3 regions of the Rhizobium sp. NXC24 genome follow, and region 3 is predicted to be linked to each of the others. Evidence: predicted binding sites of a transcription regulator. Region 3 holds the regulator's gene; each other region holds the start of a gene.

Region 1 (10,792 bases), 1.6 Mb from region 3:
AAGCCCCGGACAGACGCGACACTCCCACAACGGCAGATGCCGGCGACACCGGCACCGTCGATTACCCAAATTCAGCCCAGACAAATGCCAGCGGACCGGCCTTACGATCCCTCAGCAAACAAGGTGCGCCAGGTCGGGCCGCAATTCCTCGCGACCGACCAGGGCAGCCTCGATCTCAAACATCCAAAGGCGGCTGGTCCTCAACCGGCACAATAGGCGCTTTGAGCAGCGAGACGATCGCCTCATTGCCTGTCTCCCGCGCTAGATCCCTGTATGAGCGGCCGGATGCATCCCTCACCGAACGATCCGCGCCGCGCTCCAGCAGAAGGCGCATCGCATCGACTTGAGCATTGCGGATCGCAAAGCCGAGCGGCGTCAACCAGTCGCGCTCTGCGCTCGCCTGTCCGTGTGGACGGAAATCGCCGAAGCGGATGTTCATCCGGTCAGGATGCGTATTCAGATATGCGGCCAATCGCTCAACTTGGCCAAAGGCAGCCGCGGCAAAGATATCGAGTGGTTGTGTCTTCAAGAATTCAACCATCTCCTCCTTGCCGTTATACTCCGCCCAATCGATCGGCGGTGAATAGTAATAGGCATCGCGGATGGAGGTGTCGGCCCCATGCTCGATCAGCAGCTTCGCCATATCGATGTGGCCATGCAAGGCAGCCTCATGCAGCGGCGTGCGGCTGGTCATGGCGTTGACGTCGAGGCCGAGCGCCAGCATGCGGCGGACGGGCTCGAAGGCATTGTCCGCCGCAGCTTCGTGCAGCATTGCTGGGTGGGTTCGCCGCATCGCCGCGGGAATGTCGAGGTCCGGCACCATTCGTCTCATTTGGTCAATCGATATTTCGCCGGTCATTATTTGAAGGTAAAGCCAATCCTCCTGCTTCAAGCGAACGGCAACAGCGCCCTTCTGTACAAGGTATAGCGCAAGATCCTTGTCGTCACCGATCCGCGCCCATTCGAAGGGCGTTCGGCCATTGACCGGCTTGTTGACGTCAGCCCCATTCTCGACCAGCAGCCTGACGCGCGCGCCCATGCGCTTTTCACAGGCCCAAGCCAGTTGATAGTCGAACACCGTCTGCGAATTCGCCACCATCAGACCGTCTTCGCGCACCAGCCAATTGTTCTTGTCGGCGGCGGAAAGCCCGTATTCAAGCAGCAATTCCAGGCAGGAATTGTCGGGCTCGAACATCCGGTTATAGAGCGCCTGGCTGTCATTCACTTCCGCGCCGGCGTCGAGCAATAGGCGCGCGAAAGCCTCCCAATCAGGGTGTGGCGGCTGCCGGACCTTGCCGGCTTCGCCCTCTCCGAAGACGCCGGTCAACGCCGTGAAGCGATATTGGCCGCCGTCGAGGAAGAAGGCGTCGGGACCGGCCCCACGCTCGACAAGGACTCGCGCCGCCGACAAGCTGGACCGACCGGGCAAACGAGCATAGGCGGCATAGAGCAAGGGCGGCCAATCGTAAGGCCCGCCTTTCCGATCGAGAAGCTGTGGCTGGCGATCGAGCCAGCGCGCCACACCGGCGGCGTCGCCAAGCGCCGCGGCAATGTAGATGCTGTCCCCGGTAATTTCAGGATGAGCCTCCAGCAATTGCAGCGCCTCCTCGAAGCGTGCCGGATCTGCCGGAACATGGGAGAAATAGGAAACCGTCGCCAGCGACAGGAATTGATTGGCAAGCTGATCTAGGGGAGTTTGCTCGCGATTGGCGCCTTCCAGATGCGCCTTGAGTTTCGTCCAGCTTGAGAAGCCATATTCGCGGGCAAGAACAAGCTGGATGTCCTGAAGCCCGACTTCGAGCGCATCGGCGAAATACGGTGCGACGCGACTGCGTGCCGATGAATCACCGGAATGAACGGCTTTCAGAAAAGCCTTGGCCTGTTTTTTCAGGGAATCGACGGTGGCATTGCCCGCCAGAGAGCGCGTGGTCACGAAAGACCTCCTTTCATTCACGTCCGGTATCCGCGCCCACAGACTGAAAAGAGGTGTGGCAGTCTTACGTTCTATACATCAGGTGGGCCTTGCCCTTCCCGCGGATCGGATGCGCCCTGCGAACGATCCGGAACTTATCGCGAGCCGTCTGGCCTGTCCAGAGCGATCAGGCCGGCTCGTAGCGGACATAGGCGAACTCATCGCCATTGGGCGCCCAGTTCGGCACATTGATCGTCCCCTGCCCGCCGAAGAGCTCGAACAGCGTCGTCAGATTGCCGCCATCCATATCCATCAGCCGCAGCCGGACATGGAGATCGCGCGGATGGTCGAAGACATCTGGATCGTAGGAGATCAGCACGACCTTATCGTTCTTCGGCGACGGATGGGCGAACCAGTTACCGTAGTTGTCGTTGGTGATCTGTTGTAGCCCGGTCCCATCGGGATGGATGCGCCATATCTGCATCAGACCAGTGCGGCTGGAGTTGAAATAGATCCATTGCCCATCGGCGGAATAGTCAGGGCCGTCATTGCGTCCCTCGCCATGCGTCAGCCGTGTCTCTTCGCCGCCGTCGATCGAGATCGTATAGATATCGAAGATATCGTCACGAATGCCGCAATAGGAAAACCGCCGCCCATCGGGCGACCAGCCATGCCAATAGGAGGGCAAATTGCGCGTTACCTGTCGCGGCGTACCGCCTTCGGCCGGCAGCACATAGATGCAAGACTTGCCGTGTTCCGTCTTGTCGGAAATGACGATCAGCGAACCGTCGGGCGATATGCCGTGATCGTTGTTGCAGAGCGTCGCGAAACCGGTATCGACCTGAACGGCCTCGGCCTTGCCGTCTAGCGGAAGCCGATAAAGCAGGCCATCGCCGTTCAGCAGGAGGTGGCGCCCATCCGGCGAAAAGTTCGGCGCCTCGACCAGCCGCTCGGTCTGCCAGACGACGCGGTTTTCACCGGTGCGGATATTGTAGATCTCGACCGAGCTGCGCATTGCCTCTCCATTCGCCACGGGCGTTGCGATCAACGATCGCGGAACCGGTTGGTGATCGGATAGCGCCGATCGCGACCGAAATTCTTCTTGGTGATCTTCACGCCCGGTGCCGACTGGCGGCGCTTGTATTCGGCGAGATAAAGCAGATGCTCGACGCGGTGGACGGTTGCGACGTCATGCCCGCGCGCAACGATCTCCTCGACCGCCATTTCCTTTTCCACCAGGCACTCGAGGATGTCGTCGAGCACCGGATAGGGCGGCAGCGAATCCTGGTCCGTCTGGTTCGGCCGCAGCTCGGCAGACGGCGCCTTGTCGATGATGTTGAACGGGATCACCTCGCCCGATGGGCCAAGCGCTCCCGGCGGCACATGCAGATTGCGCCAGCGCGACAGCGCATAGACCTGCATCTTGTAGAGATCCTTGATCGGATTGAAGCCGCCGTTCATGTCGCCATAGAGCGTGGCATATCCAACAGACATTTCCGACTTGTTGCCCGTGGTCACCACCATCGAGCCGAATTTGTTGGAAATCGCCATGAGAATGGTGCCGCGGGCACGGCTCTGCAGATTTTCCTCGGTAATGCCGCTGTCGGTCCCTTCGAATAGATCGGAAAGCGCCGAGGTGAAGCCGGTCACCGGCTCCTCGATCGGCACGATGTCGTAGCGGCAGCCGAGTGCCTTGGCGCAATCGGCCGCATCCTTCAGGGAATCTTCCGATGTATAACGGTAGGGCAGCATGACGGTACGCACGCGCTCCTCGCCCAGCGCATCGACGGCAATCGCAGCGCAGATCGCCGAGTCGATGCCGCCGGAAAGACCAAGCACGACCGATTTGAAGCCGTTCTTGTTCACATAGTCGCGGAAACCCAGCAGGCAGGCGCGATAATCTGCCTCCTCGCCTTCCGGAATATGCGCCATCGGACCCTCGGCGCAATGCCAGCCATTGCCGTTCTTCTTCCAGCTCGTCACCGCCAACGCGGTTTCGAACTGGCTCATCTGGAAGGCCAGAGTTTTGTCGGCGTTGAAGCCGAAGCTTGCACCGTCGAAAACCAGTTCGTCCTGACCGCCAACCTGGGCCGCAAAGATGAGCGGCAAACCCGACTCGATCACTTGCCGTAACGCGACCTGGTGACGGACATCGACCTTGCCGCGATAGTAGGGCGAGCCGTTCGGAACCAGAAGAATTTCCGCCCCGCTTTCGGCTAGCGTTTCGCAGATGCCGAGATCGTTCCAGATTTCCTCGCAAATGGGGATACCGATGCGAACACCCCGAAAATTGACCGGCCCCGCAACGGTACCTTCATCGAAGACCCGCTTCTCGTCGAACTCGCCATAGTTCGGCAGATCGACCTTGTCTCTGATGAAGATGATCTTGCCGCCGTCGAGCACAGCGACCGAATTGTAGCGACCGGTGTCGTCCTGGCGGGGAAAGCCGATGACAACGCCCGGGCCGCCATCGACAGTATCCGCAGCAAGGCTCTCCACAGCTTTCCGGCAGGCGCGGATAAAGGCCGGTTTCAACACCAGATCCTCCGGCGGATAACCGGAGATGAACAGCTCCGTCAGCAACACGAGCTGCGCGCCCTCGCGCGCCGCCTCGGCCCGCGCTTCCCGCGCCTTGGCAAGGTTGCCGGAGACATCGCCGACTGTCGGGTTGAGTTGCGCGACAGCGATGCGGATGGTCTGGGTGATGGGGCTTTGTTCTGTCATGCCATATATTTAGCGAGCGCCACCCCGTTCCGCAACAGCCTTCGGCCCTCTTCAAGCGCCAAAGATGGCGCTGCTCTTAGAGGACATATTTCGCCACCAAAAAATACTAAGTAAGCCTTGCGGTTCAGCCGCCATTCATGACAGAGAGGCGACAATTATGTGACGGTTTTGTAACAATTGGAGAGGGCCGTTGGTCGCCTTGATCCCCAGTTCCGTGTTGGCTGGCAGATTTGCCATTCTGCAAAAGCTTGGTGCGACGAGCCGACGATCGACGGTTTTACGCCAGCTTCAGAGCCTTGCGCTGACCTTCCTGCTTGCGCTCTTCACCGTCATCGCCGTCGAGTGGATTGCGCGTGGTGAGCTGACGGATCTTCCCGGCTATTTCGATTCGCCTATTCATCCCGGCTTCACCACGATCGGCATCGTCATGCTCCTGATGCTGGCGCTTGACGCCGTGTTCGGCCGCGCGCATCCATCGATCTTGGTGGTTGTGCCTCTGGTGCTGGTTCCGGCCCTTATCTCCAACCAGAAACAGTATTATCTTTCCGATCCCCTCTATCCTTCGGATTTCCTTTTTGCGCACCAGATCCTGGAACTCATGCCGGTGATCGTGCGCGAGCGCCCGTGGACCGCGGTTGCGGTCGCTGTCGGCGTCATCGCCTCGATTGTCGCGCTCGCCTTCCTCTGGCGCTACGCCTGGCGACATGCGACAGCGCTTTCGCGCAATGAGAGGGTTGCGCGGCTCTCCGTCTGCCTGCCGCTCATGACCGTCTTCGTCTCGCAGATGGATCCGACGCAAAATTCGTTCATCCGCGAAAAACTGCGCATCATCCCCATCGTCTGGGATCAGAAGGAAAATTACGCTTACAACGGCTTCATCATCGCCTTCTCGCTCAATCTGCCGATGGCGGACGTCAAAGCGCCTGGCGGATATGGACAAAATGCGATCGACGCCATACCCGCCCGCAATTATGGCTATCTTTCCGGCCCACGCGAAAAGCCCGACATCATCATGCTGATGAGCGAGTCTTTTTGGGATCCGACAAGGCTTTCCAATCTGACCTTCACGCCCGATCCCATGCCGAACATCCGCGCGGCGCAGTCGGGCTATGTCTTCTCTCCCGAATTCGGCGGCATGACCGCCAATGTCGAGTTCGAGGCACTGACCGGCTTCTCCAACGCCTTCCTGCCCTATGGCAGCATTCCCTATCAGCAATATGTCCGCCGGCCGATGCCCTCACTTGCCACCTTCTTCCGCGGCGAAGGCTATGCAGCGCGTTCCATCCATCCGTTCAGCGGCTGGTTCTGGAACCGCAACGAAGTCTACAAGGCTTTTGGTTTCGAGGAGTTCCGCACCGAGGAGACCATGCCGCCTATGGAAAAACGCGGCCTTTTTGCCTCCGACGACTCGCTGATGAAGGAGATCATGCGCGAGGGCGACGCCATGGAGCGGCCGTTTTTCTTCTTCGCCGTCACCCTGCAGGGTCACGGTCCCTATGATGCGCATCGCTACGCCGAGAATACGGTCGATATCAAAGGCGATCTGAGCGACGCCGATCGCGACACGCTCGCGACCTATGCGCAAGGCGTTCGGGAAGCCGACCAGAGCTTGAAAACGCTGATGGATTGGGCTTCGAAGCGCGATCGCGAGACGATTATCGTCCTCTGGGGCGATCATCTGCCGCCGCTTGGCACGGTCTATCCGGATACGAATTACATGCCCGAACAGGTGGCGACCCGAAAAGCGTCGCTCGATGTGATGAAGCGGCAGCATGAAACACCGCTGGTCATCTGGTCGAGCAAAAAGGGCGTGCGCAGGGATGTTGGAACGATCAGCCCGTCGCAACTGCCCTATCATATCCTGAAGACCGCCGGCTACGAGCATCCTTTCTACACCGGCTTTCTCGGCCGCTTGCAGAAGAAATACACCATCATCGATCGCTATCAGCTCGCGACGCGCGACAATCAGGCGTTTCCGGATTGGGCTCGCAAAGAGCAAAACCTCGATCCGCTGATACGCGACTACCGCTCTCTACAGCATGACATGATGTTCGGACATGAATATGGGCTCGACCGCTTCTTCCCATCAAATGCCTGGCTGGTCAGCCAGGGCAGTTAGAGCAATTCCAGGAAAAGTGCGAAGTATCCGTCTTAGTCAAGCTTGTTGGTACGTCCAAAAGCGATCCTCTCGGATGAGAGCGATTCCGTGAAACGCTGAACCGCTCTACACTGCAACCCTTTTTGCATTGCAATTCCATCGGGCAGTCGAATACTTGCGGCCAAAGCGACCAAGTCTTCGGAGCGTTCCCATGTATAATCTACCCAATTTCGTTCATCAGCATTTCGACAAAACGGCCGAGGAACTCGGCGAGATCGAAAAGCGTGTATTGAAAAAGGCGCATGAGCGGAAAATCGTTTCCACCGACATCAACGCCGCCTTTTCTGCCGAGGCATCCACGGGCGCACGCCTCGCCGACAGCATTGCCCGCGTCGGCGGCTCCTGGTCTTTCATACTCGCCTTCCTGGCGTTCCTCGTCGTCTGGTGCGTCGTCAACACCATCGTGCTGATGACCCGCGCCTTCGACCCCTATCCCTTCATTTTCCTCAACCTCGTCCTCTCCATGCTCGCCGCGATCCAGGCCCCGATCATCATGATGTCCCAGAACCGCCAGGCCGAACGCGACCGCTTCGAGGCCGCAAAGGACTACGAAGTCAATCTCAAGGCGGAACTGGAAGTTCTCTCCCTGCATCAGAAGATCGACCTGCACGTTCTGACGGAACTATCCGCCTTGCGCGAGGAATTCGCACGGCTGAGCAGTAGGATCGAAGACAAGAGTAGCGGCGGGTCGATCGTCTAAGCTGGCTGACCTCGGGCAGCAGATAGTCGGATCGCCCGTCGAGGCGGTAGTTGCGAGGCTTTGGAAGTGTCGCGCCAGCCGACAAGAACCTAATCCGAAGGCCCCGCCGTCAGCAATCCCGGCCGGCCCTGTCTGTATTGCGGCAATCCATCGTCGATCTCGTAAAAATCGCCCTTGTCGGCGCAGTAGATATGATAGGCCAGTTTCAGATCGCTAGGGCTGTCGAAGAGGCCGGCCATGATCGAGATTTCCTTGGCCTCGTCAGCTACCCAGAAAAGCGCCGAACCGCAGGTTCGGCAGAAACCGCGACGGGCAAAGGAGCTGGCGCGGTACCATGTGATCGCGTCTTCGCCTTCGATCGTGATGTTGTCGAGGGGGACATTAGTCGCCGCGTAATAGAGCCCCGTCTGCTTGCGGCATTGCGAGCAGTGGCAGCCGACCACCTCCCGCAATGGGCCATGTGTCTTGAAACGTACGCTGCCGCAAAGGCAGGCACCGGTGTGATCGTCGTTCATGCTGATCCTTCTCTTTTTCAGCAAGTTTGACGATGATGACGTTCTCGTCAAATGCAAAGAAATGAAGCAGGATTCAGCGAGATTGATTGCAAGAGCACAAAAGAAAAGGGCCGGCGTAACCGACCCTTTTCGCAGATGATGATTTTACAGCTTCGATCAGCCGTGCGCGCGCAGACGCTTTTCGTCGCGGCCGCCCTTCATGCGTTCGGCGAGCAGGAACGCCAGCTCGAGCGCCTGGTCGGCATTGAGACGCGGGTCGCAATGGGTGTGGTAACGATCCTGAAGATCCTCGGCGCCGACGGCGCGGGCGCCGCCCGTGCATTCGGTCACATCCTTGCCGGTCATCTCGATGTGGATGCCGCCCGGATGCGTGCCTTCGGCGCGATGGATTTGGAAGAAGCTTTCCACTTCCGACAGGATGCGTTCGAACGGACGCGTCTTGTAGTTGTTGAGCGTGATCGTATTGCCGTGCATCGGATCGCAGGACCATACGACTTTGCGGCCCTCGCGCTCGACGGCACGGATGAGGCGCGGCAGGTTGTCGGCAACCTTGTCGTGGCCGAAGCGGCAGATCAGCGTCAGGCGGCCGGCTTCGTTCTGCGGGTTCAGAACATCGATCAGGTTGATGAGATCGTCCGCCTGCAGCGAAGGACCGCACTTCAGACCGATCGGGTTCTTGATGCCACGGAAATACTCGACATGGGCATGATCGGCCTGGCGCGTGCGGTCGCCAATCCAGAGCATATGGCCCGAGGTCGCATACCAGTCGCCAGTCGTGGAATCGACGCGGGTGAAGGCTTCTTCATAGCCCAGAAGCAGCGCCTCATGGCTGGTGAAGAAATCGGTCTCGCGCAGGCTCGCATTGCTCTCGGCCGTGATGCCGATCGCTCTCATGAAATCCATGGTCTCGCCGATACGATCGGCAAGCTTGCGATAGCGCTCGCCCTGCGGGCTGTCCTTGACGAAGCCGAGCATCCACTTCTGCACGTTTTCCAGGTTGGCGTAGCCGCCCATGGCAAAAGCACGCAGCAGATTCAGCGTCGCGGCAGACTGGCGGTAGGCCATCATCTGACGATCCGGATTGGGGATACGCGCTTCTTCGGTGAACTCGATGCCGTTGATGATGTCGCCGCGATAGCTCGGCAGCGAAACACCATTCTGCGTTTCGATGTTCGAAGACCGCGGCTTGGCAAACTGACCGGCAATGCGGCCGACCTTCACGACAGGCAGTTGCGCACCAAACGTGAGGACGACGGCCATCTGCAGGAAGGCACGGAAGAAGTCGCGGATCGTGTCGGCGCCATGCTCAGCGAAGCTTTCGGCGCAGTCACCACCCTGCAGCAGAAAACCATTGCCTTCGGCGACGTTGGCAAGATGCGCCTTCAGACGACGAGCTTCACCGGCAAAAACGAGCGGCGGATAGCTTGCAAGCTGCGCTTCGGTAGCCTCCAGCGCTGCCTGATCCGGATATTCCGGCACCTGCTGGATCGGTTTTTGCCGCCAACTGCTCGGTGTCCAATTGTCTGCCATCTCACTCACCTGTTTCCGCACCCGGTCTTCGCCAAGTGTCCCGTCGCCATAAATAACGCGCGCTTATAAACCTTTGCCCGCCGCTTGCAAAGGCGAACCATCTCTTCGAGAGGTCTTTTATGCACCGTGGAATTACTAGCCTATTCCTTATACGCGCTCGCCGTTGCGGATGCGATAGCTTGGCGTGTACATCGTCACCAGCTCTTCGGAGGCCGTCGGGTGAACGGCCATGGTGCGGTCGAAATCTTCCTTGGTGCAGCCGGCTTTCACGGGAATGCCAAGCAACTGCGCCATCTCGCCGGCGTCATGGCCGAGAATATGCGCTCCGATCACCTTGCGGTCGGCGGCATTGACGATCAGCTTCATGATCATCTTCTCACTACGACCCGACAAGGTCGCCTTCATCGGCCGGAACTGGGCGCGATAGACTTCGAGTTCCGGATAACGCTTGGCGGCTTCCTCTTCAGTCAGGCCCACCGTGCCGATCTCCGGCTGCGAGAAAACGGCAGTCGGGATCAGTTCATGATCCGGACGGGTCGGATTGTTCTTGTAGACGGTTTCGATGAAGCACATTGCCTCGTGGATCGCCACCGGCGTCAATTGTACCCGATCGGTGACATCGCCAAGCGCATAGATGTTCGGCACCGATGTCCGCGAATATTCGTCGACGATGATGGCGCCGAGTTCGTTGATCGCTACGCCGGCAGCTTCGAGCCCGATATTCTTCGTGTTCGGCGTGCGGCCGAGCGCCAGCATCACCGTGTCCACCGTCAGCCGCTTGTCGTTCTTCGTCAGAACGCTCAGGCCATCGTCCGTCTTCGTCACGCTCTCGATGATGTCATGGCAGAGGATGCGAATGCCCTTGGCCTCCATTGCCTCATGCAGGCCCTTGCGCAGGTCCTGGTCGAAGCGCGAAAGGATCTCGGCGCCGCGATAGATCAACGTCGTCTCGACACCGAGCCCGTGGAAGATGTTGGCGAATTCCACGGCGATATAGCCGCCGCCGGCGATCAGGATGGACTTCGGCAGCTCCTCCAGGTGGAAAGCCTCGTTGGAAGAGATGCAGAGTTCGTGGCCGGGCAGCGCCGCATGGAGGTTCGGCGTACCGCCGGTGGCGACAACGATCGTTTCGGCGGTGACGGTTCTGCCTGTTTTCAGCAGACGGATCGTATGGGCATCCACCAGCTCGGCGCGAGTATCGAAGATCTCGGCCTTGGCATTGTCGAGCCCCTTGCGATAGAGCCCTTCCAGGC
Region 2 (10,792 bases), 350 kb from region 3:
CACCAGCAACGCGCAACGCGAGCCCGGCTCGGCAAGCCCGAGGGCCGGTGCCAGCGCCAGCTTCAGCGAGATGAAGGAAACGTCGGAGGCGATGAAGGTTACGGGCTCGCCAATGTCTTCGGCCGTCAGATAGCGGGCGTTCAGTCCCTCGATATTGGTCACGCGCGGATCGGCTGATATGCGCGGATGCACCTGCCCATGGCCGACATCGATAGCGGTGACATGCGCCGCACCCCGCTGCAGCAGCACTTCGGTGAAACCGCCGGTCGAGGCGCCGACGTCGAGACAGTGCTGCCCCTTCGGATCGAGTTGGAAATGATCCAGCGCGGCCACCAGCTTCAGCGCGGCCCGCGAAACGTAATCCTGAGCGGGATCGTCGATCGCGATCTCCGCATCTTCGGTAAACAATGCGCCCGGCTTGCTCACTACTTTGCCGTCAACCGTCACCGTGCCGCGCTGAATGGCGTCGCGCGCCCGCGAGCGGCTGGCGAAAAGCGAGAGGGAGACGAGAAGCTGGTCGAGGCGTTGCGGTTCGGACATGGGCTGTCCATGCCGGGCAATGGTCTGCGTTGCAAGCGTTTTGTGTTGATGGCGGCCAATGTCGGCGTTGACGCTATGCGGTATCTCGCCATAATCGCCGCAAACCGGCAGTAGATGGGGGCTCGGATGCGCGGGATTTGCGGCTATGCGACGGCTCTGGCGATGCTTGCCACGCCGGCCCTGGCGAACGATAGCATGGCGGAGCTGAAGACCGGCGGCCTCGCTTATGTCCGCACCGGCGATATCAGCATGGATGACGAAAAGCTCTTCATTTCTCCGACGGAGGTGAAGGTCGATTACCTCTTTGAGAACACATCGGATAAGGATGTCGAAAGCGTCGTCGCCTTCCCCATGCCGGATATCGAGGGCGTCCTCGACAGCACGGTCGCCATCGAGGACGCCGATGCCGACAATTTCCTCGATTTCACCGTCACGCAGGACGGCAAACCGATCACGCCGACTTTGCAGCAGAGCGTGACAGTCTCCGGTATCGATCTGACGGCCGAGCTGAAGGCGCACAATATTCCGCTGCGACCGCTCGGCGCAGCCGCGTTCAACGCGGTTGCGAAGCTGCCGCCTGATGTGCTCCAGGACTGGAAGGCGCGCGGTCTCATTGCCGATGACGAATACGACAGTGACGGCCAGGGCATGAAGCATCACCCGACGCCGATGTGGATCCTGCACACGACCTATTGGTGGCGCACCAAATTTCCGGCCCGCGCCAAAATCAGTGTGCAGCACCGCTATAAGCCGAGTGTCGGCGGCACGGTCGCCATCACCTTTGCTGGCAACGAGGACTACGAGAAGGAGCAGCTCAAGATCTATCAGACCAAATATTGCGTGGACGACGCTTTCCTTAAAACCGCTACCAAACTATCCGCAGCCTCCGACAAGGGCGGCCGCGCCTATACCGAAAGCTGGATTTCCTACGTTTTGAGCACGGGCGCCAACTGGTCCGGTCCGATCAAGCATTTCCAGCTAACGGTCGATAAGGGCAGCCCGGATAACTACGTCAGCTTCTGCGGCAGCGGTGTCAAGAAGATCGGCCCCACGAGTTTTCAGATGACCGCAGAGGATTTTTCTCCTGAGCACGATCTCGATATTCTGATCCTCAATGCCGGATCTCAGAATTAGAGTATTGTTGCGCCTCTTGCACTGAGCAGAGTTAAATAATTTTAAAGCTGTAGCATCTAGTTATGCATGCGATTGCGATTGTCCTTTTCGGGGATAATCGCCTGCCATGACGGCTCCGCGCCTCTCGCGCCCAATCATGCCTCTTCCCAGAATTTTGGAGCATCCGGCTGCGCTCTCCCAGCGGGTTCGTCGATGTTCGCCAGGACCGGCGCTCAGGAGGCGCTTGCCCATGTTTGCGAAGAACCTTTCCTTGAATGGCAAACTCGCCATCACCTTTGCCGCACTTATCGCTATCTTCGCCTGCGTTTCCGCATTCGTTTACGCCAAGGAAGAAATATCGACCGCGGCCGCCGCCGAACAGGTCAAGTCACAGCAGCTCGTCAATCTGATCGACGATTCCCTGCAGGCCATGCTGGAACAGGCGGTCAACTTGCGCGGCTTCCTGCTGCTGCGCAGCAATAGCACCTATGGCGACGTTGGCACCAATCGCGATCGCATGCTGAAGAGCATGGCGGCCGCCAAGACGGTTGCCGCCGACGAGCCGGACCTGCTTGCCGCGATCGACGGCATGCAGAAGGCCGCGGATCTCTATTTCCATCAGCTCGCCGAGCCGCAGATGAAGGCGCGCAAGGAAACCGAGATGCCGCTCGACCAGATCGTCAAGATCGGCCAGAACGAGACGAAGGGTCAGCTCGACGGTTTCCGTGAGGCTGCAGCCAAGATCAAACAGGCTGCCCGCGCCAAGGCAGATGCCCAGTCGGCCATCCAGGATGATGCCAACAGCGAACTGCGTCTGACATTGATTGCCGGCGGTATCATTGCCTCGCTGGCCGCAGCCGTGCTTGCCTGGCTGCTCGCACGCACCATCGTTCGCCCGATCGTCGGCATGACTGCCGCCATGGCCCGCCTTGCCGGCGGTGAGCATAATATCGACGTGCCGGCCATCGGCCGGGGCGATGAAGTCGGCCGCATGGCTGACGCCGTCGTCGTCTTCAAGGAAGCGGCGATCGAGAAACTGCGTCTTGCCGGCGAGACCGACCGCATGCGCGGCGATGCCGAGCGTCAACGTCAGATGAACGACGAGCAGAAGGCGCGGGAAGAGGGCGAGATCCGCTTCGCGATGGAGGCGTTGGCCGGCGGGCTTGCCGCCCTGGCCTCCGGCAATGTCGCCGCGCGCCTCGAGCGTACCTTCGCACCGCAGCTCGACGGCGTCCGCGTCGACTTCAACAATGCCGTCGAAAAGCTGGAAGCCGCCCTGCAGTCGGTCGGCCACAATGCTTCGGCGATCAATGCCGGTGCCGGCGAAATTCGTTCGGCCGCCGACGATCTTGCCCGCCGCACCGAGCAGCAGGCGGCCGCCGTCGAAGAGACCGCAGCAGCCCTCGAAGAGGTGACGACGACGGTTCGCGATTCCGCCAAGCGCGCTGAAGATGTCGGCCATCTCGTCGAACGTGCCCGTCAGGGCGCTGAGAAGTCCGGCGATGTCGTGCGCAAGGCGGTCTCCGCCATGCAGCAGATCGAAAAGTCCTCGGGTGAGATCAGCAACATCATCAGCGTCATCGATGATATCGCCTTCCAGACCAACCTCCTGGCTCTGAATGCCGGTGTCGAAGCTGCCCGCGCCGGTGATGCCGGCAAGGGTTTCGCGGTCGTCGCCCAGGAAGTCCGCGAGCTGGCCCAGCGTTCCGCCAGCGCCGCCAAGGAGATCAAGGCACTGATCACCACCTCGAGCGATCAGGTCAACACCGGCGTGTCGCTGGTCGGCGAAACCGGCAAGGCGCTGGAACTGATCGTTTCCGAAGTGCAGGAGATCAACCGCCACGTCGGCGCCATCGTCATCGCCACCCGCGAACAGTCGACCGGCTTGCAGGAAATCAACACTGCCGTCAACAATATGGACCAGGGCACGCAGCAGAATGCCGCCATGGTCGAGGAACAGACGGCGGCGAGCCATGCACTCGCCCGCGAGGCAGCCTCCCTCAATGAGCTCCTGCACCAGTTCCGTCTGAGTGACATGCCCCGCGAATCCAAACGTCCTGCGGCCGTTACCGCCCAGTCACGACCGGCTGCTTCGCCTGCGAGGGCATTGGGCCGCACGGTTGCCAAGGCGTTTGGCGGCAAGGCCACCGCGGCGGCTGTTGCCCAGGATGAGTGGGAGGAGTTCTGAGGCTGGCGTCTTGATGACGCCGAACCTCTGATGCTCTTTCTGACGGGCATCGGAGGTCGGGGAGATCTGTCTCGCCTGTTTCGAGGCGAGACAGATATCAGTTAGCGGTAGCTGCCGAGGGTGGCTATGACCCTTGGCCAGTGCTACCGCGAAAGCGTTCCCTAGTACTTGGACGGAACGTAAAGCTCCGGCGGCAGCACCTTGCGCTCATAGTTGGGGTTGAAGACGCGCTCCGGCAGGGTGATGTCCTCGTGAGGCACGTCCTCATAGGGAATCTGCCTGAGCAGATGGTCGATGCAGTTCAGGCGGGCGCGCTTCTTGTCATTGCCTTCGACGATGTGCCAGGGCGCTTCCGGAATGTTCGTGCGCGCGAAGGTTTCTTCTTTCGCCTTCGTATAGGCTTCCCACCGCACGCGGGACTGCAGATCCATCGGCGAGAGCTTCCACTGCTTCAAGGGATCGTGGATGCGCACGAGGAAGCGAAGCTGCTGCTCCTCGTCGGTGATCGAAAACCAGTATTTGACAAGCCGAATCCCGGAGCGAACCAGCATGCGTTCGAACTCGGGTACGTCGTGAAAGAACTGTTCGACCTGATCTTCCGTCGCAAAGCCCATCACACGCTCGACACCGGAGCGATTGTACCAGGACCGGTCGAAGAGAACGATCTCGCCGCCCGCCGGCAGATGGGGCACATAGCGCTGGAAATACCATTGGGACTTTTCGCGGTCGGATGGCGCTGGCAGCGCCACGACCCTGGCAACGCGCGGGTTGAGCCTTTGGGTGATCCTCTTGATTGCCCCGCCTTTGCCCGCCGAGTCTCGGCCCTCGAAGATCACGACGACCTTCTCCTTGTGATAGGTCACCCAATCCTGGAGCTTGATCAGTTCGGCCTGTAGCGACAGCAGGGTGCGGAAGTAGTCGATACGCGGCATCGCAGCCGGATGTGCCTTCTGGTAAATCTTTCGGATCTCTTCGGAAAGAGCCGGTTCCGAGAGTTCCAACTCATAGTCTTCGTCTAGCGTATCGGCCAGTTCCGCTTCAAGCCAGTCGGAATACTGGTGCTCTTTGTCTGAATTGTTCAAGGTTCTCTCCGCTTCTCGATGGCAGCTAACGACAGCAGTCGATGCATGATCGCTCTTAAAAACGCGAACATGCCCGTTCCTGCATTGCTGCAAGTTCCGCTTTGTTCATGACAGTTAGATGACTGATTGCCGCAGGGCGAAGAGACGAAGCACGCCGCACTCAATTCTAATCAGCAAAAGCGGACTAGATGCCGTGGAGGCAAAGCCAGCGACCTTTCCACATTCAAATCAACGCGCTTCGCCCACAGGGCGACCACGCCTCAGGGCGCGCCTGTTAAAGTGCCGGAAGATCGACATCCGAACAAACGGTAGATCGATGGCGGGCCAAGCCGGATTTACCCGACGACCTCGATAATCCGGCTGCGGCCCAGCGCCTTGAACACCGTCTGCACGATGCCGGCCCGGTCGAGACCGGCTTTGGCATTCATGACTTCGGGCTTGGCTTGCTCCATCCAGATGTCGGGCATGACCAGCGTGCGGATCTTCAAACCATTGTCGAGCAGGCCTTCCGTGGCGAGGAATTGCATGACCTGGCTGCCGAAGCCGCCGACCGAGCCTTCCTCGATGGTGATCAGCACCTCATGATGGCTGGCAAGCTGGCGGATCAGATCGTGGTCGAGCGGTTTGGCGAAACGAGCATCGGCAACCGTTGTCGGCAGTCCGGCCGCATCGAGATCTTCGGCGGCGGCAAGGCTGTCGGCGAGCCGGGTGCCAAAGGATAGCAGCGCCACTTTCGAACCCTGCTTGACGATGCGGCCCTTGCCGATCTGAAGAATTTCGCCGCGTTCCGGCAAATCGACGCCAACGCCTTCGCCGCGCGGATAGCGGAAGGAGATCGGGCCAAGATCGTAGGCAGCAGCCGTGCGCACCATATGCTTCAGCTCCGCCTCGTCGGCGGCGGCCATGACCACGAAGCCGGGCAGGCTGGCGAGAAAGGCCGTGTCGAAGGAGCCGGCATGCGTCGGCCCGTCGGCGCCGACGAAGCCGGCGCGGTCGATCGGGAAGCGCACTGGTAGCCCCTGGATCGCGACATCGTGCACCACTTGGTCATAGGCGCGCTGCAGGAAGGTCGAATAGAGCGCCGCGAAGGGCTTAAAACCCTCGGCGGCCAGGCCGGCCGCAAACGTGACGGCATGCTGCTCGGCAATACCGACGTCGAAACAGCGGGCCGGGAAAAATTCCTGCAGCTTGTCGAGACCGGTGCCGTTCGGCATGGCGGCGGTGATGCCGACGATCTTTTCGTCCAGCATCGCTTCCTGCACGAGCGCATCGGCGAAGACGCTGGTATAGCTCGGTGCATTCGGCTTCACCTTGGCTTGCGCGCCGGTGATGACGTCGAACTTGTTGACGCCGTGATATTTGTCCGCCGCCGCTTCGGCAGGGGGATAGCCCTTGCCCTTTTGCGTCACGACATGGATCAGCACCGGGCCCTGAGCATGGTCCCGCACATTGCGCAGGACCGGAAGAAGATGGTCGAAGGAGTGACCGTCGATCGGGCCGATGTGGTAGAAACCCATCTCCTCGAACATCGTCCCGCCGGTGACATAGCCCCGCGCATGTTCGACGGCGCGGGTAATGGCGCGGTCGACATTCTTGCCCAGATAGGCGGTGAGCTTCTTGCCGAAATCACGAAAGCCCATATAGGTGCGGCCGGAGGCGAGGCGCGCGAGATAGGCGCTCATGGCTCCGGTCGGCGGGGCAATCGACATGTCGTTGTCGTTGAGAATGACGATCAGCCGCGCGTCGAGCGCGCCGGCATTGTTCAGTGCCTCATAGGCCATGCCGGCCGACATCGCGCCGTCGCCAATGACGGCAATGACGCGGCGGTCGGTATTGTCGAGTTCGGCGGCGACCGCCATGCCGAGACCGGCGGAAATCGATGTGGAGGAATGCGCTGCGCCGAAGGGATCATATTCGCTCTCTGCGCGGCGGGTGAAGCCGGAAAGTCCGTCCTCCTGGCGCAGCGTGCGGATGCGGTCGCGCCGGCCGGTCAGGATCTTGTGCGGATAACATTGATGACCAACGTCGAAAATCAGACGGTCGTTCGGCGTGTCGAAGACATTGTGGATGGCGATGGTGAGTTCCACGACGCCGAGGCCGGCGCCAAGATGTCCACCCGTGCGCGATACCGCATCGATCATCTCGTCGCGGAGCTCGCGGGCGAGTTGCGGCAAATCCCGGTCCTCCAGCTTTCGCAGGTCGGAAGGATAGTGGACCTGGTCCAGCAGGGGCGTCTCTGGCATATGTGTCAAGGCTGAAGCCTCTTTCTTACTATTCTTGGGCAGCGGCCCGCCTTTATCTCAAAAAAGATTGCGACAAAAGGCGACGAATTCAAGGAGTGCCTGAACAAGAAACATTTGGCATTGTTATGAACTCGTTAGCTTTCCGGCAAAGGAATAAACTCTTCCTCGTCTCCCGGCACGATATCGAAACGGCCGGTGCGCCATTCTTCCTTGGCTTTTTCGATGCGTTCCTTAGAAGAAGACACGAAATTCCACCAGATATAGCGCTTTGAATTGAGTGCCGCACCACCAAAAAGCATCAAATGACAGCCTTTTTCAGCCGCCTCCAGGGCAATCGCATCGCCGGGGCGGAAGACAAGGAGTTGATCCTGTTCGAAACGGTCGCCCGCAACAATGAGCGAGCCGGAGAGAATATAGACCGCACGTTCCTCATGCCCGGCGCCGAACGGAAACTTTGCGCCGGGCTGAAGCTGAAGATCGACATAGAGCGTGTCGGAAAAGACTTTGACCGGCGAGGTCACGCCCTCGAAGCTGCCGATGACCACGCGGCCCGTCGCTCCGCCGTCGTCGATCAGCGGCATGTCGCTCTTTTCGGTATGGGTAAAGGCCGGATCGATCTCTTCCTTGTCGTCCGGCAGGGCTAGCCACGTCTGCAGGCCGGACATCGCCAGCGGATGGCCGCGCAGATTGTCTGGCGTGCGCTCGGAATGCACGATACCGCGCCCGGCTGTCATCAGGTTGATATCGCCGGGGCGAATGACCTTTTCCGTCCCGAGGCTGTCCCTATGACGGATTTCGCCGTCGAAAAGATAGGTGACGGTCGAGAGGCCGATATGCGGATGCGGCCTGACATCCAGTGCTTCGCCCGGCCGCAGCACTGCGGGACCCATGCGGTCGAAAAAGATGAACGGTCCCACTAGCCGCCGCCGGCTGCTCGGAAGCGCACGACGGACGAAGAAGCCGCCGAGATCGCTGGTGCGGGGAATGATGAGATGCTCGATCGCGTCGCAGGCGAAGGCATCGCCGGGCAGCGGATCTTTTCCAGGGAAGAAGGACATGACGAGCGCTCCATTCGGTTGAAAGCCAACCTAACGGCAATAGGTCGGAAACTCAAATCTTGCGCGCGCGGGCCTCACTGTCCGTCCAGCGGCTCCGTGCCTTGGGGCTTGCCGGCGCGGTCGAGCCTGATCTTCTCGATGCGGTTCTCCGCTGCCGAGAGCAGAGCCTCGCAATGCTTCTTCAGCGCTTCGCCGCGCTCATAGATGGCGATGGATTCGTCGAGCGCGACGTCGCCGCGTTCCAGCCGCGCGACGATGCTTTCGAGCTCCGCCACAGCCTTTTCAAAGGAATAGCCGGACACATCCACTTTGGCGCTTTCGCTCATCATCAACCCTTCATCATGCGCAGAATATGCAGGCCTGCCGATTCGGCGAGGCCTTCCAGATCATAGCCGCCTTCGAGCAGGCTGACGACCCGGTTCTTGGCGCTGCGGTCGGCGGCTTCCAGAATGCGCCCGGTCGCCCAGTCGAAATCCTCGCCGGTGAGATTCAATTGTGCCAGGGGATCGCGATGATGGGCATCGAAGCCGGCCGAGATGAGGATGAGGTCGGGGCGAAAATCGTCGAGTGCCGGCAGCACGCGCGATTTGAAGGCCTCGCGGAAATGGTCGCCGCCGGTATTGGGCGAAAGCGGCGCGTTGACGATGGTATTATGCGTGCCGCGCTCGTCCTTCTTGCCGGTGCCGGGGTAAAGCGGCATTTGATGCGTGGAGCAGAAGAGCACCGAGGGATCGTCCCAGAAGATGTCCTGCGTGCCGTTGCCGTGATGCACGTCCCAGTCAACGATGGCGACGCGCTCGGCTCCATGGGCCTTCTGCGCATGGCGGGCGGCGATTGCCACGTTGTTGAAGAAGCAGAAGCCCATGGCCTTGGACTTCTCTGCGTGGTGGCCAGGGGGGCGGGCCGCGACAAAGACGTTGTCGGCCGCGCCGGAGAATACGTCGTCGACTGCCGCCATTGCGCCGCCGACGCCACGCAGGATCGCCTGCAGCGTCTTCGGGCTGGCATAGGTGTCGGCTTCGAGCTGGTTGATCTCGTCCTCGTCACCCCCGTCGGGGATCGAGCGCATCACAAAGGTGAGGTGCTCTTCCGGATGGGCAAGCAACACGGCGTCTTCATTGGCGATTGGCGCCTGGCGCCGGTCCAGTCGCTCGAAGTTCGGATGCTCCAGCGCGATATTCAAAGACCGCAACCGGTCAGGCCTCTCCGGATGACCCGGGGGGGTAAGATGTTCCAGAAAAATCGGGTGCTCGTAAAGACGTGTGCTCATGAAACCAATCTACAGACGGGATATGACATCTGCTACCGGACATGGGCAGTATCACCATAATGTCAACAATCCATCTTAACCACGTTGGGCTACCAACCGTTTACTTCTTGAGGCGCGATGTTAAGCTTTCATTAAGGTGCGAGCCGTCGGCCAGGGTTTTGCGTTATGATGAGTCTAGAACGATCCGATGTCATCGAAATGCGGGTACCGCCTCGCGATGTCGACAGGCAAGGGCAGATGTTCATCGCCTCCTACATCTCCCAGGCGGAAACGGCGCTGTCGAATTTTTGGCGCGCCCGGCCGCTGGTGAGCGACGAGCCGGTCTACATCGCCACTAAGGCTTCGTGCGCGCTGCACCGGGCGCTGCGTTATGACGATCTCGCCCGCTTTTCGGTCAGCGTCAACAAGATCGGCGGCAAGTCGATCGGCTTCATGGTCCTGGTCGAAACCGGCAATGAGGTGGCGGCGGAGGTGGAAATTCTCTGGCTCGCCGTGCGCGGCGAGGAACACGATCCTGTGCCGCTTCCGGAAGATACCCGCGACTGGCTCTACAAATACCTCGATTGACTTTTGGCTCAGCTTCGCTGCGGCAGCAGGGGGTAGCCAACCATGACGGCGCGGCCGACGAGGGCGGCGACGACAGCTTTGACGAGGTCACCCGGAACGAAGCCCATCGACCCCTTGAACGCGTTGGTGAAGCCGAGATTGGCCCCGATCGCGAGCCAGGCAATGCCGAAGGCGTAGAGAACCACGACGCCGCCGATCACTGAAGCGATGAAGAAGCCGATGCCCTGGGCAAGGGCCGTTTGCTCGGCCTTCACCAGCCGCTCGGAGAGATAGCCGGTGACATAGGCGGCGAAGATCCAGCCGATGAAGAAACCGGCCGTCGGACCGGCGAAGACGGCAAGGCCGCCGCGGCCGCCCGACAGCACCGGCAGGCCGATCGCCACCAGCACGACGACGATCAACACCGCGACGGCGCCGCGCTTTGCGCCGAGCACCACGCCCGCAAGCATCACGCCGAGCGACTGTGCCGTGATCGGCACCGGAATGATGCCGATCGAGATCGGCGGCAGCAGGCCGAGCGCTACGATGATGGCGGCAAAAAGCGCGGAGAGAACGAGGTCGCGGGTGGTCATGACGGCTCCAGTCGAAAACAGTGTCTTTTCAATGCCGCCGAATGCCCCTGGCGTCAATCGCGGCTGCGATATTATCGGCATCGCGCAGCGTCAGGATGATCAGCGGCACCAGCGCTGTTGTCATGCGGATTTTGATCCCGCGAGCTTCATGCGCCTCGC
Region 3 (10,792 bases):
TAGACGCCGCCAATAAATATAACGGCATGCGGCATGTGAGCCATGTCGTCATGTCCGTGGCGGCCATCATTCTTTCGTTGTTCGGTGCCATCCACGGCCTGCGTGCCATCGCGCCGCGTTTTCGCGCCCGCAACCGGGTGGAACAGGTCATTCTCGGCGGCCTGATCATTGCCTCTTCCATCGCCGTGCTGACGACGGTCGGCATCGTCGCTTCGATGCTGTCGGAGGCCGCCCGCTTCTTCAACATGGTTCCGGCTGCCGAGTTCTTCTTCGGTACCGTCTGGGACCCGCGCTTCACCGGCGCCGGCTCACAAACGTCTGGCACGTTCGGCCTCATTCCGTTGCTGGCCGGCACGCTCTATATCGGCTTCGTCGCCATGCTGGTCGCCGTTCCCGTCGGGTTGTTTGCCGCGATCTACATGGCCGAATATGCCTCGGCGCGCGTGCGCTCCGTCGCCAAACCGATGCTCGAAGTATTGGCCGGCATTCCGACCATCGTCTATGGCTTCTTTGCGCTCGTCACGGTCGGGCCTTTCCTGAGAGATATCTCGGCTGATCTCAATGGCCTGCTGACCGGCAATTATGCCAATTTCATCGAGGCGCAGAGCGTGCTGACCGCCGGCCTCGTCATGGGCGTCATGCTCATTCCCTATGTCTCCTCTCTGTCCGACGACATCATCATGGCCGTGCCGCGGTCGCTGCGGGACGGCTCGCTCGGCCTTGGCGCCACGCGCTCGGAAACGGTCAAGCGCGTCCTCCTGCCGGCGGCCCTTCCGGGCATCGTCGGCGCGCTGCTGATGACGGCGTCGCGGGCGATCGGCGAGACGATGATCGTGGTACTTGCTGCCGGCGTTGCGGCCCGCATGCAGCTCGATCCCTTTGAGCCGATGACGACGGTCACGGTGAAGATCGTCAGTCAGTTGACCGGCGATCCGGAATTCACGTCACCGCAGACATTGGTTGCCTTCGCACTCGGCATAACGCTGTTCTGTCTGACCCTTTGCCTGAATGTCTACGCGCTTTACGTCGTCCGCCGCTACCGGGAGCAATACGAATGAGCGATGTCGTATCCTCCCAGGCACCGAATATGTCGCGCGGATTGACGCCAGGCGCTCCGGCGCGGCGGGATATCGGCATCAAGCGACGTTATGCGGCCGAGCGGCGTTTTCGTGCCTATGGGATGGCCGCCGTCATTTTCGGACTGGTTTTCCTGATTATTCTCGTCTCGACCGTTGTCCGCAACGGCTACACTGCCTTCGTGCAGACCTCCATCGCCCTGCCGATCGAGTTCACCGAGAAGGTCATCGATCCCATAGGCAAGGGGGCCAGTGATCCGAAGGTCCTGATATCAGCCAACTATACGGCGCTGGTACGCGACGCCGTGGTGAAGGCGCTGGGCATCGATCCTTCCAATCGGGCGCTCGTGCGCCAGGCGATGGAAATGGTATCGGACGGCGCACGCATTGCATTGCGCGACAAGGTCGTGGCCGATCCCTCTGTCATCGGAAAGACGGTGAAGGTCACTTTCCTCGCCAGTGCCAATATCGACTCTGCCTACAAGGGACAGATCGACCTGACGGCGGACGAAAAGGACCGCAAGGTCTCCGACCAGCAACTCGCCTGGATGAGGCAGCTTGCCGCCGCCGGCGCCCTGCACGAGGCGTTCAATACGGGTCTGTTCCTGTCCGGCAATTCCAGTCGCCCGGAGGCCGCGGGTCTCGGCGTCGCGCTAATCGGCTCGCTCTATCTCATGTTGACCGTGCTGGTCTTGGCGCTGCCGGTCGGCGTCGCCGCCTCGATCTACCTTGAGGAATTCGCGCCGAAGAACCGGTTGACGGATCTGATCGAGGTCAACATCAACAATCTCGCCGCGGTGCCGTCGATCGTCTACGGCCTGCTCGGCCTCTCGGTCTTCATCAACTTTATGGGCCTGCCGCGTTCCGCCTCGCTGGTCGGCGGGCTGGTGCTGAGCCTGATGACGCTGCCGATGATCATCATCGCCACCCGCTCGGCATTGCGCGCCGTGCCGCCGTCGATCCGCAGTGCCGCGCTCGGGCTTGGCGCATCGCGCATGCAGATGGTTTTCCATCACGTCTTGCCGCTCGCCATGCCGGGTATCCTGACGGGTACGATCCTCGGCCTTGCCCATGCGCTCGGCGAGACCGCGCCGCTGCTTCTGATCGGCATGGTCGCCTTCGTCGCCAACTATCCGAGAGGGCCGCTCGATCCTTCGACGGCCCTGCCGGTGCAAATCTACATGTGGGCGAGCGAAGCTGAGCGCGCCTTTGTCGAGAGAACCTCCGGAGCCATTATCGTCCTGCTCTTCTTCCTTGTTGCGATGAACATCGGGGCCATCCTGCTGCGCCGTCGCTTTGAGCGGCGCTGGTGACGGGAGGCGATGGAATGAACATGATGACGGAAGCCGCGAGCGAAAAAGCACTGGCCAGGAAGATGATAACGATCCCCTACAAGATGATCGGTCAGGCCGTCTCGGTCCATTATGGCGAGAAGCGCGCGCTGTTCGACGTGGATCTGAACATCCGCGCCAACACTGTCACCGCGCTGATCGGTCCTTCCGGCTGCGGCAAGTCCACCTTCCTGCGTTGCCTCAACCGCATGAACGATACGATAGACACCTGCCGCGTCACCGGCAAAATCACGCTCGACGATCAGGATATCTACGACAACTCAATCGATGTCGTCGAGCTGCGTGCCCGCGTCGGCATGGTGTTTCAGAAGCCCAATCCGTTTCCGAAGTCGATCTACGAGAATGTGGCCTATGGTCCGCGTATCCATGGGCTGCATCGGTCCAAGAGCGATCTCGACCATATCGTCGAAACCAGTCTGCAGAAGGCCGGGCTGTGGGGCGAGGTGAAGGATCGGCTCTATGATGCCGGCACCAGCCTCTCTGGCGGTCAGCAGCAACGCCTCTGCATCGCCCGCGCCGTCGCGGTCAGTCCCGAGGTCATTCTCATGGACGAGCCGTGCTCCGCGCTCGATCCGATCGCCACCGCCAAAGTCGAGGAACTCATTCATGAGCTGCGGGAAAACTTCACGATCGTCATCGTGACGCATTCCATGCAGCAGGCAGCCCGCGTTTCGCAACGTACCGCAATGTTTCATCTCGGCCATCTGGTCGAGGAGAACGATACCGATAAGATGTTCACCAATCCCGATGATTACCGCACGCAGGATTACATCATGGGCCGTTTTGGCTGATGATGCTCCCCGCGCGGTTCCTTTCACATCTTTCACCTAGAGGATAAAAAAATGGTCTCAACACACATTCTCTCCGCTTACGACGAAGACCTGAAGTTCCTGACGCGCCGCATTTCCGAAATGGGCGGCCTGGCGGAGCAGATGGTCAGCGACAGCGTCCGCGCCCTGGTAAACGGCGATGCCAGCCTTGCGCAGAAGGTCATCTCCGATGACGTCATTCTCGACCACGCCGAGCGCGAAGTCGGCGACAAGGCGATCGTCACCATCGCCCGCCGTCAGCCGATGGCTGCGGACCTGCGTGAAATCATGGGCTCCATCCGCATCGCCGCCGATCTGGAGCGCGTCGGCGATCTCGGCAAGAACACCGCAAAGCGCGTCATCGCCGTGCAGGGCACCGGCGTTCCGCGTCGTCTCGCCCGCGGCATCGAACACCTCTCCGAACTGGCGCTCGTCCAGCTCAAGGAAGTGCTCGACGTCTACTCGACCCGTTTACCTGACAAGGCCGTGTCGATCCGCGAACGCGACGAGGAAATCGACGCCATGTACACCTCGCTCTTCCGCGAGATGCTGACCTACATGATGGAGGATCCGCGCAACATCACCACCTGCACGCATCTTCTTTTCTGCGCCAAGAACATCGAGCGCATCGGCGACCATGCCACGAACATCGCCGAGACGATCTATTACATGGCGACCGGTGCCCAGCCCGAAGGCGAGCGCCCGAAGGACGATACCGCCAACACCGTCGGTTCGGTAACGGAATAAAGTAGACACCAAGAGAAGGAGACCAGAGGCGCATGGTTCCGAGAGTTGCTGTTGTAGAAGACGAGGAAGCGCTAAGCGTTCTGCTGCGCTATAACCTCGAGGCCGAGGGCTTCGAGGTCGACACTATCCTGAGAGGCGACGAAGCTGAGCTGCGCCTCCAGGAGCGCATCCCCGATCTTCTGATCCTCGATTGGATGCTCCCCGGCGTGTCCGGCATCGAGCTCTGCCGTCGGCTGCGCATGCGGCCGGAGACGGAGCGCCTGCCGATCATCATGCTCACCGCTCGCGGCGAGGAAAGCGAGCGCGTGCGCGGCCTTTCCACCGGCGCGGACGACTATGTCGTCAAGCCGTTCTCGACGCCGGAACTGATGGCCCGCGTCAAGGCGATGTTGCGCCGAGCCCGCCCGGAGGTCCTGTCCACGGTACTGCGCTGCGGCGATATCGAACTGGACCGCGAAACCCATCGCGTCCACCGAAAGAGCCGTGAAGTGCGGTTGGGGCCGACGGAATTCCGCCTTCTGGAATTCCTGATGTCGTCCCCCGGCCGCGTCTTCTCTCGGTCTCAGTTGCTCGACGGCGTGTGGGGGCATGATATCTATGTCGACGAACGCACCGTCGACGTGCATGTCGGCCGCCTGCGCAAGGCGCTGAATTTCTCCAACATGCAGGACGTCATCCGCACCGTTCGCGGCGCGGGTTATTCCATGGAGGCCTGATGGGGGAGGCCTGATCGGGGCAACCCGATTGGCCATCCAACATAGCGGCGGAAACAGAAAACGGGCCTTTCGGCCCGTTTTTCCTTTGTCTGGTGTGGTTCAGTGCGCGGCCCGGCGCCGGTCATGCACCGGCTGGTAAGCCAGCCGCTGATGGTAGGTGCAGTACGGCGAAGAGTCCGGGCTGTCATTGCCGCAGAAGTGAAAATCTTCCTTCAGCGGGTCGCCGACCGGCCACTTGCAGGTGCGCTCCGTGAGCTCCGTCAGGCCGAGGCGGCGCGAGATCGGAACGACCACATTGGCGGCCGGACGATATTCGACTTCGCTGACCGTATCGATCTCGACCTCTTCCTTGAGCATCGTCGCACCCTGCTGGCGGGTAACCGTGCGGGTTGCAACGCGCGAGGCGTAATTCGGCGCGCGTGGGGCCGAGGTATTGCGCTTCGGCGCTCGAGCTGTGGTTGCCGCACCACCGGCCTTCGCTCGGCCCGGCAGGCTCAAGCGATGCACTTTGCCGATGACGGCATTACGGCTGACACCACCGAGCTGTGCCGCGATCTGGCTGGCGCTCAAACCTTCGGACCACAGCTTTTTCAGCTTCTCGACGCGTTCGTCTGTCCAATTCATGCCCTGTCTCCGCTATCGCGTTTCTGATGGCAGAATCCCTCACCATTGCCTCGAATTGGGTCGAGGCGTGAAACGCTTTAAAATTGTGGTGACTAGTTCCGCCGCATGCAGTCTAGTAATTGGTTTTTAACCTAGTGTGAGGCTGACTCCGTGACAAGAGTCGCGGGAATCTTGAGGAATCGATTTCGAGGTTTTCCCCAACTTGCTATACGTGAGTGGCATTTATGCAATATAAGTTGTCGAAGACATGCCATCCATCGAGAGGTGCTCTGCCGCACCTGCTAAATCGCCAGTTTTGTTGACATCGCAGTGCAAAACATCAATAGTGCCCATGCCGCCGCAAGGCGGCATTTTTGATTTTTCCGGGCCCGTTTCATTCGAAGGAAACGATTGGCCCTAAAGGTTGTGATTGAGGAGAATGCGCCATGGCTGAAACCGCGCCGCTTTATGACACCTATATGCGTGCTCCGCTGCGGTTCGAGCGAGGCGAGGGCGTGTGGCTGATCACGGAGACCGGCGAGCGTTATCTCGATTTCGCCGCGGGCGTCGCGGTGAATTCGCTTGGCCACGCCCATCCACATCTGGTTGCAGAGCTGAAGTCGCAGGCCGACAAGGTCTGGCACCTGTCCAACCTCTATGAGGTGCCAGGCCAGGAGAAGTTGTCGAAGCGCCTGACGGAGGCCACCTTCGCCGATAAGGTATTCTTCACCAATTCCGGTGCGGAGGCGCTGGAATGCGCCATCAAGACGGCGCGTCGCTACCAGTTCTACAAGGGTCATCCGGAGAAATTCCATATCATCACCTTCGAAGGCGCCTTCCATGGCCGCACGATCGCGACGATCGCCGCTGGAGGCCAGGAAAAGTATCTCGAAGGTTTCGGCCCGAAGGCGCCCGGCTTCGACCAGGTGCCTTTCGGCGATCTCGACGCGGTGCGTGCCGCCATCACCGATGCGACGGCCGCGATCCTGATCGAGCCCGTGCAGGGCGAGGGCGGTATCCGCCCTGCGACCAACGAGTTCCTGCGCGGCCTGCGTCAGATTTGCGATGAGAATGGCCTGCTTCTGGTCCTCGACGAGGTTCAGACCGGCGTCGGACGCACCGGCAAGCTCTTTGCCCATGAATGGGCCGGCATCACGCCTGACATCATGGCCGTCGCCAAGGGCATCGGCGGTGGCTTTCCGCTCGGTGCCTGCCTTGCGACCGCGGAAGCGGCCGCAGGCATGAAGGCGGGCACGCATGGCTCGACCTATGGCGGCAATCCGCTCGCCATGGCGGTCGGCAACGCCGTGCTCGATGTCGTGCTATCAGACGGTTTCCTGCAGCATGTGCGCGATGTTGCGTTGGTGTTCCGCCAGGGCTTGGCCTCGCTCAAGGATCGTTTTCCGGATATTATCGAAGATGTCCGCGGCGAAGGGTTGTTGCTTGGCATCAAGGCGGCCATTCCCCAGGCGGACCTGTTGCAGGCGATCCGCGCCGAACATCTGCTGGGTGTGCCGGCCGGCGACAACGTCATCCGTCTGCTGCCGCCGCTGGTGGTCACGGCCGAGGAGGCGCGCGAAGGCATTGCCCGCATCGAACGTGCCGCCGAAAGCCTGCGTGCCGCCCGCGTCAAGAAGTCGGCTTGAGTTCAGCGCCCGCCGGTAGGGGCGTATTACTGCGCCGCGCGTCCGAAGGACGCGCAAAGGACGCAGTAACACTTAGAGTGGCGCATAAGCCTTTCCTTAAATCGGCTCCGATTTAAGGGGTTATGCGCGCCCCACGGCGGGCGTTATCATTTTTGGAGTACAGGTAGGGACATGGCTTCACCGAAACACTTTCTCGATCTCTCGGCCGTCGCGGCTGCCGATCTGCGCAGCATCATCGACGATGCCATCGTGCGAAAGCAGGCGCTGAAGGCGGGTGCGGCCGATAAGCCGCTCGCCGGCAAGATGCTGGCGATGATCTTCGAGAAGCCATCCACCCGCACCCGCGTCTCCTTCGATGTCGGCATGCGCCAGCTCGGCGGCGAGACGCTGTTCCTGTCCGGCACGGAAATGCAGCTTGGCCGCGCCGAGACGATCGGCGATACGGCAAAGGTGCTGTCGCGCTATGTCGACGCCATCATGATCCGTACGACCGAACATTCGCGCCTGTTGGAACTCGCCCAGCACGCGACCGTGCCGGTCATCAACGCTCTCACCGACGACACGCATCCCTGCCAGATCATGGCCGACATCATGACCTTCGAGGAGCATCGCGGTCCGATCAAGGGCAAGACCATCGCCTGGACCGGCGACGGCAACAACGTGCTGCATTCGCTGGTCGAAGGGGCCGCCCGTTTCGGCTATCGCATGAACATGGCCGTACCCCTTGGTTCCGAGCCGAAGGATCACTATCTGAACTGGGCCCGCAACGAGGGCGCCGAAATCATGCTCTCGCATGATGCCGACCGTGCGGTCGCCGGCGCCGATTGTGTGGTAACCGATACCTGGGTTTCCATGAATCAGGAGCACCGGGCCCGCGGTCACAACGTCTTCCAGCCCTATCAGGTCAATGCGGCTTTGATGGCACAGGCCGGCAAGGACGCGTTGTTCATGCATTGCCTGCCCGCCCATCGCGGGGAGGAAGTGACGGACGAGGTGATCGACGGTCCGCAATCCGTTGTTTTCGATGAGGCGGAAAACCGCCTTCATGCGCAAAAGTCGATTCTTGCTTGGTGCCTGGGCGCGATCTGAGGATATAGAACCGCGTTTGATGTCGCGGGCGCAGTAGGAGTAGAGCAATGGCGGAAAGTGCAGCCTCGCTGGGTCAATTCGATTTTGCCGGCGACGATCATGTCGTTCCCTTCCAGGTAGAGGGTCTTGATGTCCGCGGCCGCGCCGTGCAGCTTGGGCCGCTGTTGGACGCAATTCTCGCCCGGCACAGCTATCCGGCCCCGGTTGCCCGGCTGCTGGCCGAGGCGGTGGTGCTGACCGTGCTGCTCGGCACGTCACTGAAGTTCGAGGGCAAGTTCACCGTGCAGACGAAGAGCGACGGGCCGGTCGACCTTCTGGTCGCCGATTTCTCGACGCCGGAGAACGTCCGCGCCTATGCCCGTTTCGATGACGAGGCGCTGGCCAAGGCCGTGGCTGCCGGCAAGACCGAACCGGAACAATTGCTCGGCAAGGGCGTCCTCGCCTTCACCATCGATCAGGGTCGCTTCAGTCAGCCCTATCAGGGGATCGTAGCGCTTGACGGCGCGTCGCTCGAGGAGATCGCCGGCACCTATTTCCGCCAGTCGGAACAGATCCCGACGCGTGTCCGCCTCGGGGCCGCCGAATTGTTCGATCGCGATGAGGCCGGCAAGCCGCGCCATCGCTGGCGGGCAGGCGGCCTTGTAGCGCAGTTCCTGCCGGAAGCTCCGGAGCGCATGCGCCAGCCGGACTTCCACGGCGGCGACGGCGACACCAGCCTGCGCGCACACGTCGAGGATGACGCCTGGGCGGAAGCCCGCTCACTGGTCGAGACGATCGACGCCGACGAATTGACCGATCCGCAGGTCGGTACCGAGCGTTTGCTATTCCGCCTCTTCCATGAGCGCGGCGTGCGCGTTTATGAGCCCAAGGCGGTTTTTGACCGCTGCACCTGTTCGCGCGATAAGCTGAAGGGTGTGTTGCGGGGGTTCTCCGCCGAGGAGGTCGAAGCGAGCCAGGAGAACGGCGAAATCGCCGTCACCTGCGAGTTCTGCTCGACGACCTATCGCTTCGAGGTGTCCGAGGTGACGGCCGCCTGAGCAATCTCAGGAAAGTGCGAAGAGCAAAGATGGAGCGGTGAGGCGATGCCGTGAAAGGCCGACCGCTCCAGCGAGCTTCAGTTCAGCGTCCGCAGCAGGTTGGGCGTATCCAGCGAGAAGGCGGGGATCTTGACGTGAAACAGCTTCCCGTCATCCGTCTCCATCTGATAGTGGCCGAACATCATGCCCGATGGCGTGTCGAGCGGGCAGCCTGAGGAATATTCATAGGTATCGCCGGGCCGCAGCCTGGGCTGCTCGCCCACGACGCCCGGCCCGGTCACCTCATCCACCATGCCGTTCTGATCGGTGATGTGCCAATAGCGCGTCACCAGCCGCACGGTGACGGTCGAGTGGTTGGAAATGATGATGCGGTAACCCCAGACGTAACGATCGTCTTCCGGATCGGATTGCTCCTCCAGATAAAAGGGTTCGACAACAACTTCGATGTCGTGTGTTAGTGCGCGATACATGCCTGACACCTTGGTCACTACTCCGAAACGTCGCGCGCTCAAACGAACGCACAAAGGACGCTCCAGCATTTAAGTCTAGGGCACCTTATCCGCTTTCTATGATCCCACGGAAAGCGGGATACTTAGGGGTATCCTATAAAGCGACCTGTTCCGTCAAGGAATGGATTGGTGAAAACGCCTTTGACGGATTAAACCATTCGGATTTTCAGATGTTAGGAATAACTCTAAAGGTTAATTGTCGGCGGTCGAAAGTATAGGCGCACGGTTCGTTTTCGAGACGTGTAAGCCCGCCCGAACAATATTCGGGCGGGTTTGGGTAGATATAGTCAGGCGGAAACTTGTGCCAGAGCGCGGGCGAAATCCTCGACCAGATCTTCGCTGTCCTCGATCCCCGCGGAAAAGCGCACCGTTCCCGGCGAAATGCCGAGTTCGGCACGGGCCTCGTCGGTGAGGTTCTTGTGCGTCGTGGTAGCGGGATGGGTGATCAGGCTCTTGGAGTCGCCGAGATTGTTGGAAATTTTGACGATCTCCAGTGCGTTCTGCAGCTTGAAGGCCGCTTCCTTGCCGCCCTTCAGCTCGAAGGCCACCAGCGTCGAGCCGCCGGTCATCTGCTTGGCGATGATGTCTGCCTGCGGATGGTCCTTGCGGCCGGGATAGATCACCTTGCCGACCTTGCTCTGTTCTGCGAGGAAGTCGGCGACCTTGGCGGCATTCTGCGTCTGCTGCTTGACGCGCAGCGGGAGCGTTTCGATGCCCTTCAGCAGCGTCCAGGCAGTGAACGGCGACATGGCCGGACCGGTGTGGCGGAAATAATCGTGCAGGTTTTCGTCGATCCACTGCTTGTCGGAGAGGATGACGCCGCCGAGCGAGCGGCCCTGGCCGTCGATGTGTTTGGTCGCGGAATAGACGACGATGTGCGCACCGAGCTCCAGAGGCTTCTGGAACAGCGGCGTTGCGAAGACGTTGTCGACCACGACCTTGGCGTCGATCTGGTTGGCGAGCTTGGCGACGGCGGCGATATCCACGACTTCCAGCGTCGGGTTGGTCGGGCTTTCCAGGAAGAACACCTTGGTATTCGGTCGGATGGCCTTTTCCCAGTTCTCGATGAAGCGGCCATCGACCAGCGTGCATTCGATGCCATATTTCGGCGCCAGCGTCTCGACCACCCAGCGGCAGGAGCCGAAGAGGGCACGGGCTGCGACGATATGATCGCCGGCCTTCAACTGGCAGAGAATGGCGGCAGAAAC

What was found. Region 3 encodes PhoB, which activates phosphate uptake and scavenging genes when phosphate is short. Its sites were predicted from a motif close to TGTCATNNANCTGTCAT; they were not measured.
Region 1: a site for PhoB is predicted at 4,774-4,790, ahead of NXC24_RS10855 (LTA synthase family protein). Genes of this name have one in related genera too.
Region 2: a site for PhoB is predicted at 5,031-5,047, ahead of ppk2 (polyphosphate kinase 2). Genes of this name have one in related genera too.

What each region holds. Positions count from the first base shown of each region.
Region 1 covers NZ_CP024311.1:2,201,358-2,212,149, forward strand. Annotated here, with positions in the region: gene NXC24_RS10835 (hypothetical protein) at 1-216, shown strand, start outside; gene NXC24_RS10840 (ankyrin repeat domain-containing protein) at 176-1,933, opposite strand; gene NXC24_RS10845 (TolB family protein) at 2,100-2,927, opposite strand; gene NXC24_RS10850 (NAD+ synthase) at 2,957-4,636, opposite strand; gene NXC24_RS10855 (LTA synthase family protein) at 4,827-6,755, shown strand; gene NXC24_RS10860 (DUF1003 domain-containing protein) at 6,946-7,494, shown strand; gene NXC24_RS10865 (GFA family protein) at 7,584-8,009, opposite strand; gene NXC24_RS10870 (3-deoxy-7-phosphoheptulonate synthase class II) at 8,166-9,539, opposite strand; gene gor (glutathione-disulfide reductase) at 9,687-10,792, opposite strand, start outside.
Region 2 covers NZ_CP024311.1:913,346-924,137, forward strand. Annotated here, with positions in the region: gene NXC24_RS04445 (TlyA family RNA methyltransferase) at 1-540, opposite strand, end outside; gene NXC24_RS04450 (DUF4424 domain-containing protein) at 667-1,674, shown strand; gene NXC24_RS04455 (methyl-accepting chemotaxis protein) at 1,904-3,841, shown strand; gene ppk2 (polyphosphate kinase 2) at 4,003-4,923, opposite strand; gene dxs (1-deoxy-D-xylulose-5-phosphate synthase) at 5,259-7,175, opposite strand; gene NXC24_RS04470 (pirin family protein) at 7,301-8,224, opposite strand; gene NXC24_RS04475 (exodeoxyribonuclease VII small subunit) at 8,299-8,550, opposite strand; gene NXC24_RS04480 (histone deacetylase family protein) at 8,553-9,494, opposite strand; gene NXC24_RS04485 (thioesterase family protein) at 9,660-10,061, shown strand; gene NXC24_RS04490 (biotin transporter BioY) at 10,070-10,633, opposite strand; gene NXC24_RS04495 (energy-coupling factor transporter transmembrane protein EcfT) at 10,662-10,792, opposite strand, start outside.
Region 3 covers NZ_CP024311.1:567,088-577,879, forward strand. Annotated here, with positions in the region: gene pstC (phosphate ABC transporter permease subunit PstC) at 1-1,058, shown strand, start outside; gene pstA (phosphate ABC transporter permease PstA) at 1,055-2,389, shown strand; gene pstB (phosphate ABC transporter ATP-binding protein PstB) at 2,404-3,219, shown strand; gene phoU (phosphate signaling complex protein PhoU) at 3,271-3,984, shown strand; gene phoB (phosphate regulon transcriptional regulator PhoB) at 4,017-4,700, shown strand; gene NXC24_RS02855 (GcrA family cell cycle regulator) at 4,800-5,324, opposite strand; gene NXC24_RS02860 (aspartate aminotransferase family protein) at 5,750-6,949, shown strand; gene argF (ornithine carbamoyltransferase) at 7,121-8,038, shown strand; gene NXC24_RS02870 (Hsp33 family molecular chaperone) at 8,086-9,075, shown strand; gene apaG (Co2+/Mg2+ efflux protein ApaG) at 9,153-9,545, opposite strand; gene NXC24_RS02880 (O-succinylhomoserine sulfhydrylase) at 9,872-10,792, opposite strand, start outside.